Regions from separate parts of the Thermaerobacter sp. FW80 genome, predicted to be linked through region 1. Evidence: riboswitches for the same ligand, from Rfam matches in the RefSeq annotation. Region 1 holds a riboswitch; each other region holds the start of a gene.
What was found. Region 1 has a riboswitch for thiamine pyrophosphate ahead of E1B22_RS00955 (hypothetical protein). Riboswitches for the same ligand answer to the same signal wherever they lie in the genome.
Positions count from the first base shown of each region.

Region 2: another riboswitch for thiamine pyrophosphate. It lies ahead of E1B22_RS10295 (ECF transporter S component); the one in region 1 lies ahead of E1B22_RS00955 (hypothetical protein).
Region 3: another riboswitch for thiamine pyrophosphate. It lies ahead of tenA (thiaminase II); the one in region 1 lies ahead of E1B22_RS00955 (hypothetical protein).

Region 1 covers NZ_CP037895.1:227,524-232,242, reverse strand. The annotation lists gene E1B22_RS00965 (hypothetical protein) at 1-406, opposite strand, end outside; gene E1B22_RS12820 (hypothetical protein) at 412-930, opposite strand; gene E1B22_RS12815 (hypothetical protein) at 936-1,229, opposite strand; gene E1B22_RS12810 (hypothetical protein) at 1,199-1,819, opposite strand; gene E1B22_RS00955 (hypothetical protein) at 1,816-2,118, opposite strand; TPP riboswitch at 2,195-2,305, opposite strand; gene E1B22_RS13675 (hypothetical protein) at 2,456-2,590, opposite strand; gene E1B22_RS00950 (transposase) at 2,842-3,390, shown strand; gene E1B22_RS00945 (IS256 family transposase) at 3,293-4,534, opposite strand.
Region 2 covers NZ_CP037895.1:2,471,670-2,476,388, reverse strand. The annotation lists gene E1B22_RS10305 (thiamine pyrophosphate-binding protein) at 1-1,523, shown strand, start outside; gene E1B22_RS10300 (SDR family oxidoreductase) at 1,624-2,400, shown strand; TPP riboswitch at 2,744-2,863, shown strand; gene E1B22_RS10295 (ECF transporter S component) at 3,011-3,607, shown strand; gene E1B22_RS10290 (ATP-binding cassette domain-containing protein) at 3,624-4,719, shown strand, end outside.
Region 3 covers NZ_CP037895.1:339,593-344,311, forward strand. The annotation lists gene E1B22_RS01390 (ABC transporter substrate-binding protein) at 1-960, opposite strand, end outside; gene E1B22_RS12830 (hypothetical protein) at 1,948-2,196, shown strand; gene E1B22_RS13680 (aspartyl-phosphate phosphatase Spo0E family protein) at 2,111-2,452, shown strand; TPP riboswitch at 2,566-2,681, shown strand; gene tenA (thiaminase II) at 2,784-3,470, shown strand; gene E1B22_RS01405 (adenosylcobinamide-GDP ribazoletransferase) at 3,501-3,869, shown strand; gene E1B22_RS01410 (2-keto-3-deoxygluconate permease) at 3,979-4,719, shown strand, end outside.

The sequences.
Region 1 (4,719 bases):
TGAGGGCCAGGATGTGCAGGCTCCGGGGCACGCCGAGCCCGTCCAGCACGTGGGAAGTCCAGGCGGCCATGGTGCGCCAGTAGGTGGTCATCACCACCCGCTTGGGAGCGCCGGTGGTGCCGCCCGTCTCGTACACCCGCGGGTGGAGGCTCGGGTCCTGCAGCCGGCGCCGGGGCAGGAAGTCGGTGGCGGGGATGCGGCGCAGCACGTCCCCGTCGAAGAGGTCGAAGACCCGGGGCAGGTCGGCAAACCCTTGCACCTCGCGGCGCACATCGATCCCCCGCTCCTCCTGCCAGCGCAGCCAGTAGGGGGTGCCCCCGTCGGGGTCAAAGTGCAGGGCGACCATCTCGCGGGTCCACTGGTCCAGGTCCACTTCCCGGCCCAGGAAGGGCTGGTAGAACCGCATCCTCCCTACCCCCTTGCGGCCAGCGGAGAGGGTGCCGGCCGGCCCAGATAGGAGCCCGCCCACAGGGCGAGGCCCGACAGCACCAGGGCGGGCACGAACGAGGCGAACCCGAAGGAGGGCAAAAGCCCTGCCTCGGCGGCGGCGAAGCTCAGCTGGCCCACCACCACCGAGGCCAGCACCCCGGCGGCGTTGACCCGGCCGTACAGGGCGGCCAGGAAGGCGGGCGCCAGCAGGGCGTTACCCTGGATGAAGTACACCGCCAGATCCACGATGGAGGGCGGCCGGGTTAGGGCCAGAAGGTAGCTGGCCAGCAACAGCAGGCCGGTAAGGGCCCGCGCCCGGGCCAGCGACCGTTCCGGGCCGGGCGCACGGCGGCGCAGCAGGTCGTGATCCAGGATGCTGGCCATGGTCAGCAGGATGGAGTCCTTGGTGGACATCATGGCCGAAAGGGCCCCACCCAGCAGCACACCGCCCACCCAGGCCGGGGCGTAGGCACCCACCAGCCGGGGGATCACCTGGTCCACGTCCTTCAGGTCGGGCCACAGGGCCCGGCCCCACACTCAGCAGCACGGGCACCAGGGCCACCACCGCCGTCAGCGGCGGCCACCATACCGCCAGCGCCCGGAACGCTTCGGCCGAGCGGGCGGCGAAGTACTTCTCTGAACACCTGCGGGTAGGCCAGTACCGCCAGCACGTTCATCAGCATGAAGCTGAACATCATGCGGGGCGTAAAGAAGCCCTGTGCGCCCTGGGGCTGCAGCATGCCGGGCAGTTCCCGGGCCAGCTTCTGGGTCAGCTCGGCGACGGGCAGGGCGTGGAACACGTAGGGGACCGCCACCAGGAGCGCCACCGCGATGAACAAGCCCTGGAACACGTCGGTCCAGGCCACCGCCTGCAGGCCGCCCCACAGTCCCCGGCGGACAGCAGGGTCATCAGCAGGGCTCCCAGGCCGTAGGGGATGGCGCCCCCGCTGAGGGCGCTAAGCAGGTGCCCCCCGCCCACGGCCTGGATGGCCAGGTAGGGCACGGACCAGAAGAGCTGCACCAGCGCCACCAGCACCCTTACCGCTTCGCTGCCGGTGATGCGGCCCAGCAGCTCGGGCGGGGTCAGCGCGCCGTGCTGCCGAGCCAGGATCCAAGCGCGATAGCCTACCAGGGCCATGGCCACGCGCAGGAAGGCTTCGATGCCGATGGGCGGGTACCAGGCGAACCCGTGCCGGTACGCCCAGCCGCCCGAGCCCAGGAACACAAAGGCGCTCATCAGGGTGGCGAACTGGGTCAGGGGAAAGGCTACCAGCCCCAGGCTGCGGCCGGCCAGGTAGTAGTCGGCCGGACTGCGCTGGGTGTAGCGCGCCGCCGCGTAGCCCAGGGCCAGCATGGCGGCCGTGTAGAGGGCCAGCACCAGCAGGGTCACGGCCGCTCACCTTGCGGGAGGGGGTCGGCGGGGCGCTGCTCGCCCGGTTCGGCCGGATCCGCAGGGGTGCGGCCTTCCGGACCGGAAGCCCCGAAGGGGGCGTAGGCCCAGAGGAGGGAGAGCAGGCTCACCACGCCCAGCAGGACCGTCAGGGCCAGCACCCAGCCGGGGAGCCACCCCCATACCAGGGAGGCGCCTTTAGGCAGGAGCGCGTCGCCGCGGACGCTGAGGAAGTAATAGAGCAGGGCCGTAAGCCCGATGAGGGCCAGCAACCCGTGCTGCAGCGGGTGTCGGCTCATGGCAGGGGCCTCCTTCCCGCGCGGGCGGAGGCGGGGCGGGGAAAACGCATGCCACCCCGGCCGGGGTGGCGGACGCACCTGGCGGTGAACCGTTCCCCACGCCGGTATTACCCGGATCGGGTGCAGGGGTCGGCGCCGGACTAGGCGCCCTCTCAGCCCGGTTCCCCGAGCTCCCCCAGGACCGCCGCGCTGGATTTTTGGAACGGGCGCCGGCGCCCCGGACCCGCGCACAGGGCGGAGCGTCCGACACCCAAGCAAAGAACATTCGCGCTGGCGGGCGCAGTTCCTGCCGGACCCAGCCCCCATCCTGCAGGCGTCCTGCCGGCCGGGACCGCACCTACGCCGGCCTCAGATGCTCCCATTCTTCTCGGAAGCGGGCCAGCTCCGCCTCCGGCTGCACCTTCCGACGCTGCCGCCAGGGGATGGGCATGATCAGGTTGTAGCGGGCGATCAGCCGGTTGACCTCCTCCACCCGGAGCCGGAAATGGCGCTCTATCTCGCAGGCCGCGGCTTCCCAGCGGGCCCTTTCGGCTTGGGCAGGGGCTTGGTGCCACGAGCCCGCAAAAAAGACGGCCTCCCGGCAGCCGGAAGCACCACGGTGTGTCGCCCCCGGGGCGGTGTTCCGGGGAGCACGCGGGGTCGTGTCTCAGGATTGCAGGCTGCCGCGCCCGCTGCAAGGAGGGGCCGAGTGATGGAGGTCCTCGTCGAGCGCGCGGCGGGCTTGTGGCCACGGTACACACGCCCGAGGTGCAGGAGACCCGCACCGACGGGACGATGACCAAGGAACTGCACGAGCTGGGACGATGGCTTGAGGCCCTGGGCGTGACGCACGTCGCCATGGAGAGCACCGGCCCGTACTGGAAGCCCGTGTACAACATTCTGGAGAAATTCGGCTTCGAGCTCCTCGTCTGCAACGCGCAGCCCATCAAGGCGGTCCCGGGCCGCAAGGCGGACGACGTGCACGACGCCGCCTGGCTGTGTGATCTGCTGCGCCACGGGCTGCTCCGGCCCAGCTTCGTCCCCTCGCGGGAGCAGCGGGAGCTGCGGGAGCTGGTGCGCTATCGGCGGGCGTTGATCCGGGAGCGGGCGCGGGAGCTGAACCGGATCCAGAAGGTGCTGGAGGTCACGTCCCGTCAAGTGGTGGAAAAGTCGTGTCCCCTCCGGGTTGGGTTGATCAGACAGCCAGCACCTTCAGTGCTGCCGAACTCTCGTGTAGCTGAGAGTCCTCACGGGGTGGGTTCGCATCGATCTTGGCCATGGACTCCAGGCTGAAGTACCGCCGGGACACCAACCACTCATCCTGCTGCTCCTCCAGAAGAGCCCCCAGTAGCCGCAGGGCCGCGGCGACGTTCGGGAAAATCCCCACTACGTCACAGCGCCGGGCCAACTCCCGGTTCAGCCGCTCCAGGACGTTCGTCGAGTGGATCCGGCGCCAGTGCTCGGCCGGGAACGCCATGTAGGCCAGCACGTCCTCCATTGCATCCCGGAGCAGAGCGGCCGCCTGGGGGAATCGTCGGTCCAGGTTGGCGGCCACGTGTTCGAGCTGCTCCCGGGCAGACGCCAGGTCGGGTTGAGCAAAGATCGTTCGCACCAGGGCCGCCACCATCGGCTGGGCGTGCTTGGGCACCCGGGCCAGCAGGTTCCGCATGAAGTGCACGCGGCACCGTTGCCAGCTGGCGCCCGCCAGCACCTCGCTGATGACGCGCTTGAGTCCCTCGTGGGCATCCGAGATGACCAGGCGAACGCCCTTGAGCCCTCGGGCCACCAGGCTGCGGAGAAACGCGAGCCAGAACTCGTACGTCTCGGCCGCGCCCACGTCAAAGCCCAGCACCTCGCGCTGCCCGGTTCGCGTCACCCCCACGGCGATGACCGCGGCCATGTTCACCACGCGATGGTCCTGCCGTACCTTGATCGGCTTGGCATCCAGCCACAGGTAGGGGTACTCGCTCTCCAGGGGGCGGTTCCGGAAACGCTCCATCTGTTCGTCCAGTTCCGCACAAAGCCGGGAGACTTCACTCTTGCTGATGCCGTCCAGGCCCAACGCCCGGACCAGGTCGTCGACCTTCCGGGTGCTGACACCCTGCACATAAGCCTCCTGCACCACGGCGACCAGGGCCCGCTCTGCCCGCCGGCGGGGCTCCAGCAGGCTGGGGAAGTAGCTGCCCTGGCGGAGTTTGGGGATCCGCAGCTCGATGGTGCCCACGCGGGTATCCCAGGGCCGGGAGCGATAGCCGTTCCGGTACGTCTTCCGCGTTTCCGTGCGCTCGTACCGCTGAGCGCCAACGAGTTCGCTCACCTCGAGCTCCATGAGCTGTTGGGCCAGCCAGCGTAGTCCTTCCCGCAGGGCATCGACTTCCGGCTCCCCCTGGTATTTGCGCAAAAGCTCGAGAAGTGCCATCCTGAAATCAGCGGTCACCGGTGAGCGGACCTCCCTTCGAGCTATTACTCGTCCAACCCGAAGGGGAGCCGCCGGTGACCTTTCTTGTCAAGGGCCACCAGGGCCGAGCCCTATGGCTCGGCTATTTCCACCACTACCTGGGACGCTAACCATGACGACACTCTCGCCCACACGGCCTATTCTGCGCTCCACGCTAGCATCTT
Region 2 (4,719 bases), 710 kb from region 1:
GCATCCGGGTGGTCGACGTCCGCCACGAGCAGGCGGCGGTCTACGCTGCCGACGCCTACGCCCGCATCACGCGCCGGCCCGGCGTCGCCGCCGTCACCGCCGGTCCCGGGGTGATGAACGCCGTCACCGCCATCGCCAACGCCCACCGCGCCCAGTCGCCGGTGGTGATCCTCGGGGGCCAGGGGCCCCTCGAGCACGCGGGCCGCGGCAGCCTCCAGGAGATGGACCACCTGGGGGTGGTGCGGCCCATCACCAAGTGGGCGGTGCAGGTCCAGGATCCGAAGCGGCTGCCGGAGGTCCTCAACCTGGCGTTCCGGCGCAGCCTCCACGGCGTCCCCGGCCCGGTGTACGTGGAGATCCCGCTGGACGTGATCTTCGCCCAGGTGGACCTGGAGGCCGTGCGCTTCCCCGCTCCGGTCCCCGACCGCCCGCGCCTGCCGGCCGACGCCGGGGAGGTGGAGCGGGCGGCGGCCCTGCTGCGTCGTGCCCGGCGACCGGTGGCCCTGGTGGGCAGCCAGGTCCACTGGTCCCCCGATCCCCGGGCGGTGGCGCGGTTCGCGGAGTCGGGTCAGGTCCCGGTGTTCACCAACGGGATGGCCCGCGGCGTGCTGGGACCGGGGGATGCGGGGTTCTTCCAGCTCTGCCGCAAGGAGGCCCTGGCCGACGCCGATGTGGTCCTGGTGGCGGGGACGCCCCTGGACTTCCGTGTCGACTACGGCAGGGCGATCCACGACGAGGCCCGGTTGATCCAGATCGACCTCGATCCCGGCGAGCTCGGCCGCAATCGGGACGTGGAGGTCGGCCTGGTGGGCGATGCGGGCACGGTGTTGGATCAGCTGCTGGAAGCCGGCCTCGATCCGGACGAACCGGCCGAACGCCGGCGGTGGCTGGAGCGCCTGCGCGAGGCGGAGGAGCGGCGGGCCGCCCGGATGCGGCCCGGGTTGACCAGCGACGCGGTCCCGGTCGACCCCCTGCGGCTGTGCGCCGAGATCGACGCCGCCCTGCCGCCGGGGGCCACGGTGATCGGAGACGGCGGCGACTTCGTCGGCACGGCGGCCAAGGTGGTGCGGCCGCGGCGATACCCCGCCGGCTGGCTGGACCCCGGCCCGCTGGGCACGCTCGGGGTGGGGATGGGCTTCGTCCTGGCGGCCCGGGTCCTGCGGCCCGACGAGCCGGTGGTGGTGCTGCTGGGGGACGGCGCGGCAGGCCTGGACCTGCTGGAGTACGAGGCCGCCGTCCGCCAAGGTCTTCCCTTCGTGGCCGTGGTGGGCAACGACGCGGCGTGGACCCAGATCCGTCGCCTGCAGGTCCAGCTCTTCGGCGCCGACCGGGCCGTCGCCACCGCCCTGAGCCACGCCCGGTACGACCAGGTGGTCGCCGCCCTCGGCGGCCACGGCGAGTGGGTCGAGCGGCCGGACGACGTCCGCCCGGCCCTGGAACGGGCCCTGGTCGCGGGCAAGCCGGCCCTGGTCAACGTGAAGATGGGGACCTCGGACTTCCGGGCTGGGGCCATCGCGGTGTGAGGTGCCGCTGCGGGCCGGCCGCCGGACGCGGACCGGCTGCCAGCGAGCCGGCCCGCGGTCGACGGGGCCGGGCCGGCGCTCGCAACGGGGAGGTCCACCCATGGGCGTGCTCGACCGTTTCCGCCTCGACGGCAAGGTGGCGCTGGTGACGGGGGGGAGCCGCGGCCTGGGCCTGCAGATCGCCCAGGGGCTGGGGGAGGCGGGCGCCGCCGTCGCCATCACCGCCCGCAAGGAAGAGGGGCTGCGCGAGGCGGAGGAGCGGCTCCGCGGCCAGGGCATCCGCTGCCTGGCCGTGCGCTGCGACGTCACGGACTACGAGCAGGTGGTCGCGGCGGTCCGCCGGGTGGTGGACGCCTTCGGCGGCCTGGACATCCTGGTCAACAACGCCGGCGCCACCTGGGGCGCCCCCCTCTTCGACATCCCCCTGGAGGCCTGGGACAAGGTGATCCGCACCAACCTGCACGGCACCTTCTACATGAGCCGGGAGGCCGCGCGGGTGATGATCCAGCAGGGCCGCGGCGGCCGGATCATCAACGTCGCCTCCATCGCGGGGCTGCGGGGCAGCGATCCCCGGGTGATGCAGACCCTGCCCTACAACACGGCGAAGGCCGGCGTCATCAACTTCACCCGCGACCTGGCGGCCAAGCTGGCGGAGCACGGGATCACGGTGAACTGCATCGCCCCGGGGTTCTTCCCGACGAAGATGACCCGGGGCATCCTGGCCCAGTACGGGTCGGTGATCGAGCAGTCCGTGCCCCTCCGGCGCCTGGGTGGCGAGCGGGACCTGCAGGGAGCGGCGCTGCTCTTCGCCTCCGAAGCGGGGTCGTACATCACCGGGCAGGTGCTGGCCGTCGATGGCGGGATGACCGCGGTCTGAGGCCTGCCGGTGGTGCGTCGACGCCGGGCCCTTGCGGTCCCCGGCCGGGGGGGCGTCGCGTGGGGTGCGTCGGGTGCGGTGGGAACCAGCGGCACCAGGGGGTTGAGGGGTGGCGGCGGCCGCGGGCGGGGCTGCTGGGGTGCACATCGCGTGGCGCGAACCCCTCGGCCAGAACGCGGGCTGCGGGGGGCGGCCGCGGGCGGGGCCGGCGGCGCGGGCGTGGCGCGGGGCCACCCGCCGGCAGCGGGACCGCCCGGTGGGCCCTAGCTCAACACGTGTGGGTCGCCCGGCGTTGACGGCTTTGGACCGCGCGGCCTATCATCGAGGTGACAATCCAACGGGATGTCGGTACCGGGGGTGCCCGCTACGGGCTGAGAAGCGCGGCAGCCGCAGGCTGCAGGGGCGCTACCCTTCGGACTCGATCCGGGTAATACCGGCGTGAGGAAGGTACCGCATGGCCGCCTGGACGGCATGACGAGCACCACCTCCTGCCGGAGGTGGTTTTTCGTTCCTCGGCGTCCTCCGGCGACCCACGGCGCCTTGCCGCCCTGCCGCCGGCCGTCCCGCGAGCCCCCGGTCCCGCCCCGCTACGGCGAAGGGGGCGTTGCGCATGGCCGGTTCGTCCCGCCGATTGCAGTTCCGCGAGATCGTCATGTTGGCCTTCGTGGCCGCGGCCTGTTCCGTCCTGTACATCAACGCCTGGGCGCTGTGGGACGTGGCCCGGGCGGTCCATCCGGTGGTGGCGGAGCTCACCTACGGCGTCTGGTTCATCGCCAGCACGGTGGCGGCCTACATCATCCAGAAGCCCGGCGTCGCCTTCTGGGCGGAGCTCCTGGCCGCGGCCGGGGAACTGGCGCTGGGCAGCCCCGACGTGCTGTGGGTGCTGCTCTACGGCGGGTTGCAGGGACTCGGCGCGGAGGTGGCCCTGGCCGCGTTCCGCTATCGCCGGTTCGACCTGCCCGCCCTGGCGCTGGCCGGCGCCCTGGCGGCGGTGGGCAGCCTGCCCCTCGACGCCCTGACGGGCTACTTCACCGGGATGCGCGCCGGAACCCTGGTGGCCGCTGCGGCGGTGCGGCTCCTGAGCGGCGCCGTGGTCGCCGGCCTGCTGGGCAAGGTGCTGGTCGACGGCTTGGTGCGGACCGGGGCCCTCAATGCCTATGCGGTGGTGCGCGGCCGGCAGGATCAGGGCCCCGGCGTGGCCGGATGAGGCGAGGTGCCAGCCGATGCCGTGGGACGATACGGCGCGCTCGACCGCAGGCGGGGTCGGCCCATCCTGCGCCACGGCCGCGGTGGAGCCGTCCTCGTCCGCCGGCCGGCAGCCCGCCGGCCGGGTAGGCGGGGAGGGCGCGGCAGGGGTCGACCCGGCGGGGGTGGCCCCGGCGGCGTCCTGCCGTGGGCTGAGCGTCCGCTACCCCGATCGACGGGAGCCGGCCCTGCGGGACGTGACGCTGGCCATCCCGGCGGGGCAGCGCGTGTTGCTGCTGGGGCCCAGCGGCTCGGGGAAGAGCACCCTGGCCCTGGCGCTGGGCGGCCTCATCCTGTCGGTGATCGAGGCCCGGGTCACGGGCGAGCTGCACCCGGCGCGGCGGGCGGGCGTGCTGTTCCAGGACCCCGAGGCCCAGTTCTGCATGTTCACCGTGGATGAAGAGGTCGCCTTCGGCCTCGAGAACCGCTGCGTGCCGCCCGCCGAGATGCCGGCGCGGGTGGCGCAGGCCCTCGCGGCGGCGGGGCTGGACCTTCCCTTCGGTCACCCCATCCAGGCCCTCTCCGGGGGCCAGAAGCAGCGGTTGGCCCTGGCGGCGGTGCTGGTCCTGGAGCCGGACCTCCTCGTGCTGGACGAGCCCACCGCGCAGCTGGACCCTGCGGGCCGGGCCCTGGTGCTGGAGACCCTGCAGCGGCTCCCGCGCCGGCACACGGTCCTCGTGATCGAGCACAACCTGGACGGCGTGGTGGACTGGGTCGACCGCGTCGTCCTCCTGGCCCCGGGCGGACGACTGCTGGCCGACGGCGAGCCCGCGGTGGTCTTCCGGCGACATCGGGCGGAGATCGAGGCCTACGGCATCTGGCGGCCGCGCAGCTGGGGGCCCTTCTGGCGGCCGGTGGTCGCGGGGGCCACGGGCTGGCGCGAGGCGCCGCCGGCCGGGGGCGACGGCGCCCGGGTCCCCCCGCCGTCGGCGGACCGGTCCACCGCCCGGGGGACGGGGACGGCGGCGCCCCCCGCGGGGAGCGGGGTGCGGCGGCCCGAGGAGCGGCCCCGGGCGGCGGCGGACCAGGGCACGGAGACGGTGGCTGAGGGGGAAGCGGGGGCGGCGGGCGCGG
Region 3 (4,719 bases), 110 kb from region 1:
CCACTCGGCCACCTGCCAGGAGCCGCCGACCCAGAGGCCCACCTGCTTGCTGGTCACCGTCCGGTGCCAGATGGACCAGTCGGTCCCCAGCAGCGACGGCTTGAGCACGCCCAGCTCGCGCGCCCGTGCGAAGAACTGGTACTCCTTCAGGAGCGCCTCCTTGTCCAGCACCAGCTTGCCCGTCTCGGGATCCTGCATCGCGCCGCCGTAGGCCAGGTAGAACATGTAGAAGTCCACACCCGCCTGCGGCCGCGTCCAGAAGCCCTGCCCCTCCGGCACGATGCCGCGATCCTGCAGCTGCTTGGCCAGGTCGAGCAGGTCATCCAGCGTGAACTCGCCCTTCTCGATGCGCTCCGGCAGCTGGGCGATCTGCTCGTCGGTCCATCCCAGCTGCTTGAGGTGCGACTTCCAGAAGTAGAGCGGCCGCGCCTCGGTATCCTGCGGGATGCCCCAGATCTTCCCGTCCAGCGTCACGGACTCCCACAGCGTCGGGAACACGTCCTGGTACACCGGGCTGTCCTTGACGTACTCGTCCAGCGGGATGATGTGCCCCGCCGCGGCCCACGGCGCCACGTCCTCGTGGCCGCTGAGGATGATGTCCGGCGCCTTCCCGGCCTCCGCCGCCAGGATGAAGCGCTGCTTATACTCGTCCCACGGCCGGTCCTCGTGGGTGCCTTCCAGCTGGACGCGGACGTTGGCGCCCTCCTGCTCGAGCTTCTGGTTGAGCCGATCGACGGCCTCCTTCAGGTTGTCGAACCGCCAGTGCTCCGTGGGCTTGCCGATGGTCATGGCGCGCAGGGTGACGGTCTGGACGCCCTGCTCCCCGCCGGACGAACCGGCACCGCCCGCCTCCTGGTCGCCGGCCGGCGCCTGGCTACCCTGGCCGCCGCAACCGGCCAGGAGCACCAGCGACGCCACGAGCACGGCAGCCAGCGCCCGCCACGGCGCGCGCCCGCCCACGACGCGCAGCGTCCTCCGCGACCTCCGCTCCGTCCACCGACCCACCACGAACGGTCACCTCCTGTTCCTGCCGACCCGTGCCTTCCGGTCCAGTCCGCAAGGACCCGCGCAGGCGCGCCTGGCTACCCCGCGGGGGTGATCCGCCGCGGCTTTGCGCTCGATGGGTTCGCCATCGGTTCGGCGATGAGGCGATGAACGGCTTGGCGGGGAGACCCGGCCAACGAGCCCCGCACGGAACGGGCGCCTCGCACCCGCCCCGGCGCACGGGTCCCTCTCGCCCGGCATGACGAACCGGCCGCATCTGCGCACGCGATCCGCCGCGAGCCGTCGTCCCCCGTCGCGCGGCTTCGGTCACGACGGGGTGGACCGCCACCGGTTGCGCGACAGGCCGTAGCCGGACATGCCACGCCCGGTCGGCTCGCATGTCGACCCTCTGCCGGTTGGCCCCGTCCAGGTGGCCGGTTCGTCGGCCGGTTCGGGATGCGATGTGCGCGCTGCGATCGACCCAGCGGGTCGATCCGTTCGGGACGACCTCGCGGCCGCCCACGCCTGGCGCACCGGTCCCCGGGACGCGCCGGGAACCGGCCGCCGACGAATCTCCGTCAATGACCGCTACAGGAAGGCTCGTGAACGTGACCGGCCTGTCCACGACCGGTCTGTTAGCAGACGAGCGCGACGAGTGCTAACAAGCAATTGGAATATATCCTCAAGCTAAACGGGATGTCAAGTTAAGGCACTCCCTGGCGGATCGCGATCCGGGCCGTGACGGGGGACGAGCCGCGCCACGCATTGGCGTCGGGCTCGATCATCTGCGTTGGGCCCGAACGGAAAGGCGGCGCGGTGGTGTCAATCGGGTGATGACCCGATGCCGCCGGCCGGCCCCGTCACCGTATGATGGTCGTCGTGGTGCCTACGGACAAGCAACCCAACCATCGCAGCGACCGTCGCAGCCCCGGCCACAAACCCCCGAGTTGGGCAGCGGCTGAATTGCGCAGGCAGATCCGGCACCAGCTCCGGCGATTGAAGGCCCTGCGCGATGCCATGGGTGCCGAAGGAGACCGCGAGCTCCTGGCCGCGATTCACGATGAGCTCGAGGTCCTGGCTCGTCTGTTGCGCACCCTGGAGATCTTGGAAGCGTTGGAGGGAAAACGTGGAGGCAAGGAGCCAGGGGACGAACCGGCCGCTGGCGGTCCGCCCCCGCACGCCGACGACGGTTCCGACCAACGGGCGGATTGAGGGCGGGCAGAATGAGGGCGATGGCCGTTCCGATGCCGGCCACCGCGCGAGCACCGGCCACCGGGGGGACGGGACACCCCCGTGGGGTCAGCTGGCGCGGGAGGTCGAGGACCTGCGGCGCGCCCTCATGAGCGCCGTCCAAGCGCCCACCGATCTCCGCCGGGAAGACGTCCTGGCCCTCAGCCAACGGCTCGACGATCTGATCGTCCGCGCCCAGCAGGCCCTGGCCGAACGGCGTCCTGTCCGCCAAGGGTGACGGCCGACGGCCCCAGGCCTCCTTCCGTTCGCGTTCCGCCCATCGCCTTCCGGGGGCCACGCGGCCCGGCAGGGACATGGCGAGGATCGCCGTATTCTACCCACTGTGAGATGAGAGGCCGCGGGGGGAGTCCGGGTCAACCGGGCTGAGAGGGCGACTGATCGGCGTCGCCGACCCCGATCACCGGATCCGGGTCATGCCGGCGTCGGGAGCGCGGTCCAAGGACCGGGCCGTTGGATGCGGCCGGGCATGCCTCCTGCCGCCGAGCTGCTCGGCGGCCTCTTTCGTTCTCCGCGGTGCTTCCACGCCACGGACGGGGGAGGGAGACGCCATGCCGGCGAGCAGGGGCACGGCCGAGCCGTTTCACCAGTGGCTCGACGCCCAGACGCGTACCCTTTGGGAGGCCATCTTCCAGCTCCCGTTTCTCCAGGAGCTGGCCGCCGGAACGCTGGCCAGGGATCGTTTCGCCTACTTCCTCGCCCAAGACGTCCTCTACCTCGAGCAATTTGCCAAGGTGCTGGCCCGCGGGGCCACCCTGGCAGACACCCCGAAGACGCGCGAGATGTTCCTCCGCCACGCGGCCAACGTCGCCCGGGTGGAAGAACGGCTGCACGCGGAACTGGCGTCGCGTCTCGGGTTGGACTGGGACGCTGTGCGTCAGAAGGAGCCCGCGCCGGTCACCGTCGCTTACACCGATCACCTGCTCCGAGTCGCCCACACGGGCGGACTCAGCGAGCTGGTCGCGGCGGTGCTGCCCTGCTACTGGGTCTATGCCCGGGTCGGGGAGCGCCTGGCGAATCGGCTGCCGGAGGACGAGATCTACCGGCGCTGGATCCTGACCTACGCCGATCGCGATTTCCACCGCAGCGTCGACGAACAACTGAGGCTGATCGATCGGCTTGCGACGGCCGCCGGCAGCAATGAACGGGAGCGCATGGAGCGGTGGTTCGCCCGCAGTCTCCGTTACGAGTGGATGTTCTGGGACCAGGCCTACCGCGATCTTGCCTGGCCGGTCTGAAGGGGTTCGATAGGTTGGTGAGGCCGCACCGTGACCGCGTTCTGGGCCGCCTTGCGCTTTCTGACGGTCCTGCCTGCGCCCGGCCGGCGCCCCTTGCAGGCACCCGCGCTGGGTCGAGCGGTGGGGTACTTCCCCCTGGTCGGCGTGATCCTCGGAGGACTCCTCGCAGCCGCCAACGCCGCCGTGACAGAGGTCATCCCCCCCGATGTCCGGGCCGTCCTCGTGGTCGGACTGGGACTCGCGTTGACCGGCGGCCTCCACTTCGACGGGTGGTTGGACACGTGCGACGGCTTGTTCGGAGGACACACCCCGGAGGAACGCCTCCGCATCATGCGGGATGAGCACGTGGGCGCCTTCGGCGTCGCTGGAGGCGGCCTCCTCCTCCTCGCGAAATCGTAGATCGTTGTGGCATGTTGCTAGGTTTCAGGTACAATTCCCATAGCGCTCCAACCTACCGTCACGGATACAGGCGTTGTCAATGATGCCAAGCAAAGGAGGGCCAACCCCGGTGGGGAGAGTTCCTATCGTTGATACTTTGCAACGTGTTCCCGGCGGTATGATGCTGATCCCTCTGTTAGCCGGTTCGGTAGTGCGAACTTTCTGGCCTGGTTTCCTTGAGCTTGGATCCTTCACCACGGCGCTGTTTAAAGACGGAGCGCTGCCCCTCATCGCCCTGCTTATCCTCGCCACCGGCGCTCAAATCAATGTCCGACAGAGCGGGGCTGTACTAGCCAAGACGGGCGTCTTGTTGCTGGCCAAGACGGTATTGCCAGCTCTGCTCGTCATTCTTTATGGTTATCTGTTCGGACGAGACGGTATCCTCGGCATTTCGCTTCTGGCGGCAATGATTGCGTTCATCAACTCCAACGGTGGGCTGTGGCTGGCATTGGCGACCCAGTACGGGGATGACGAGGACCGTGGAGCGTACATCGCAAGTGCCCTCAACGACGGTCCCTTCTTCACCCTGCTATTCCTGGGCTTGAGTGGGCTTGGGGCCATTCCGTTCGAGTACATTGTGGCTGCCATCCTTCCGTTTCTTATCGGGTTCATCCTGGGTAACTTGGATGCAAAGTTTGCGGAGATGATGAAGCCGACTGCCGCTATTACAGTACCGTTTTTCGCCTTTGCCCTGGGCGCCGGCATCGACCTCCGGTCGCTGGCGGTTGGCGGCGTCACAGGGTTGGTGCTGGGCCTTCTAGTCGCGTTTATAACGGGTGCGCTGGGATACTGGGCTTACCGGTACCTGCTG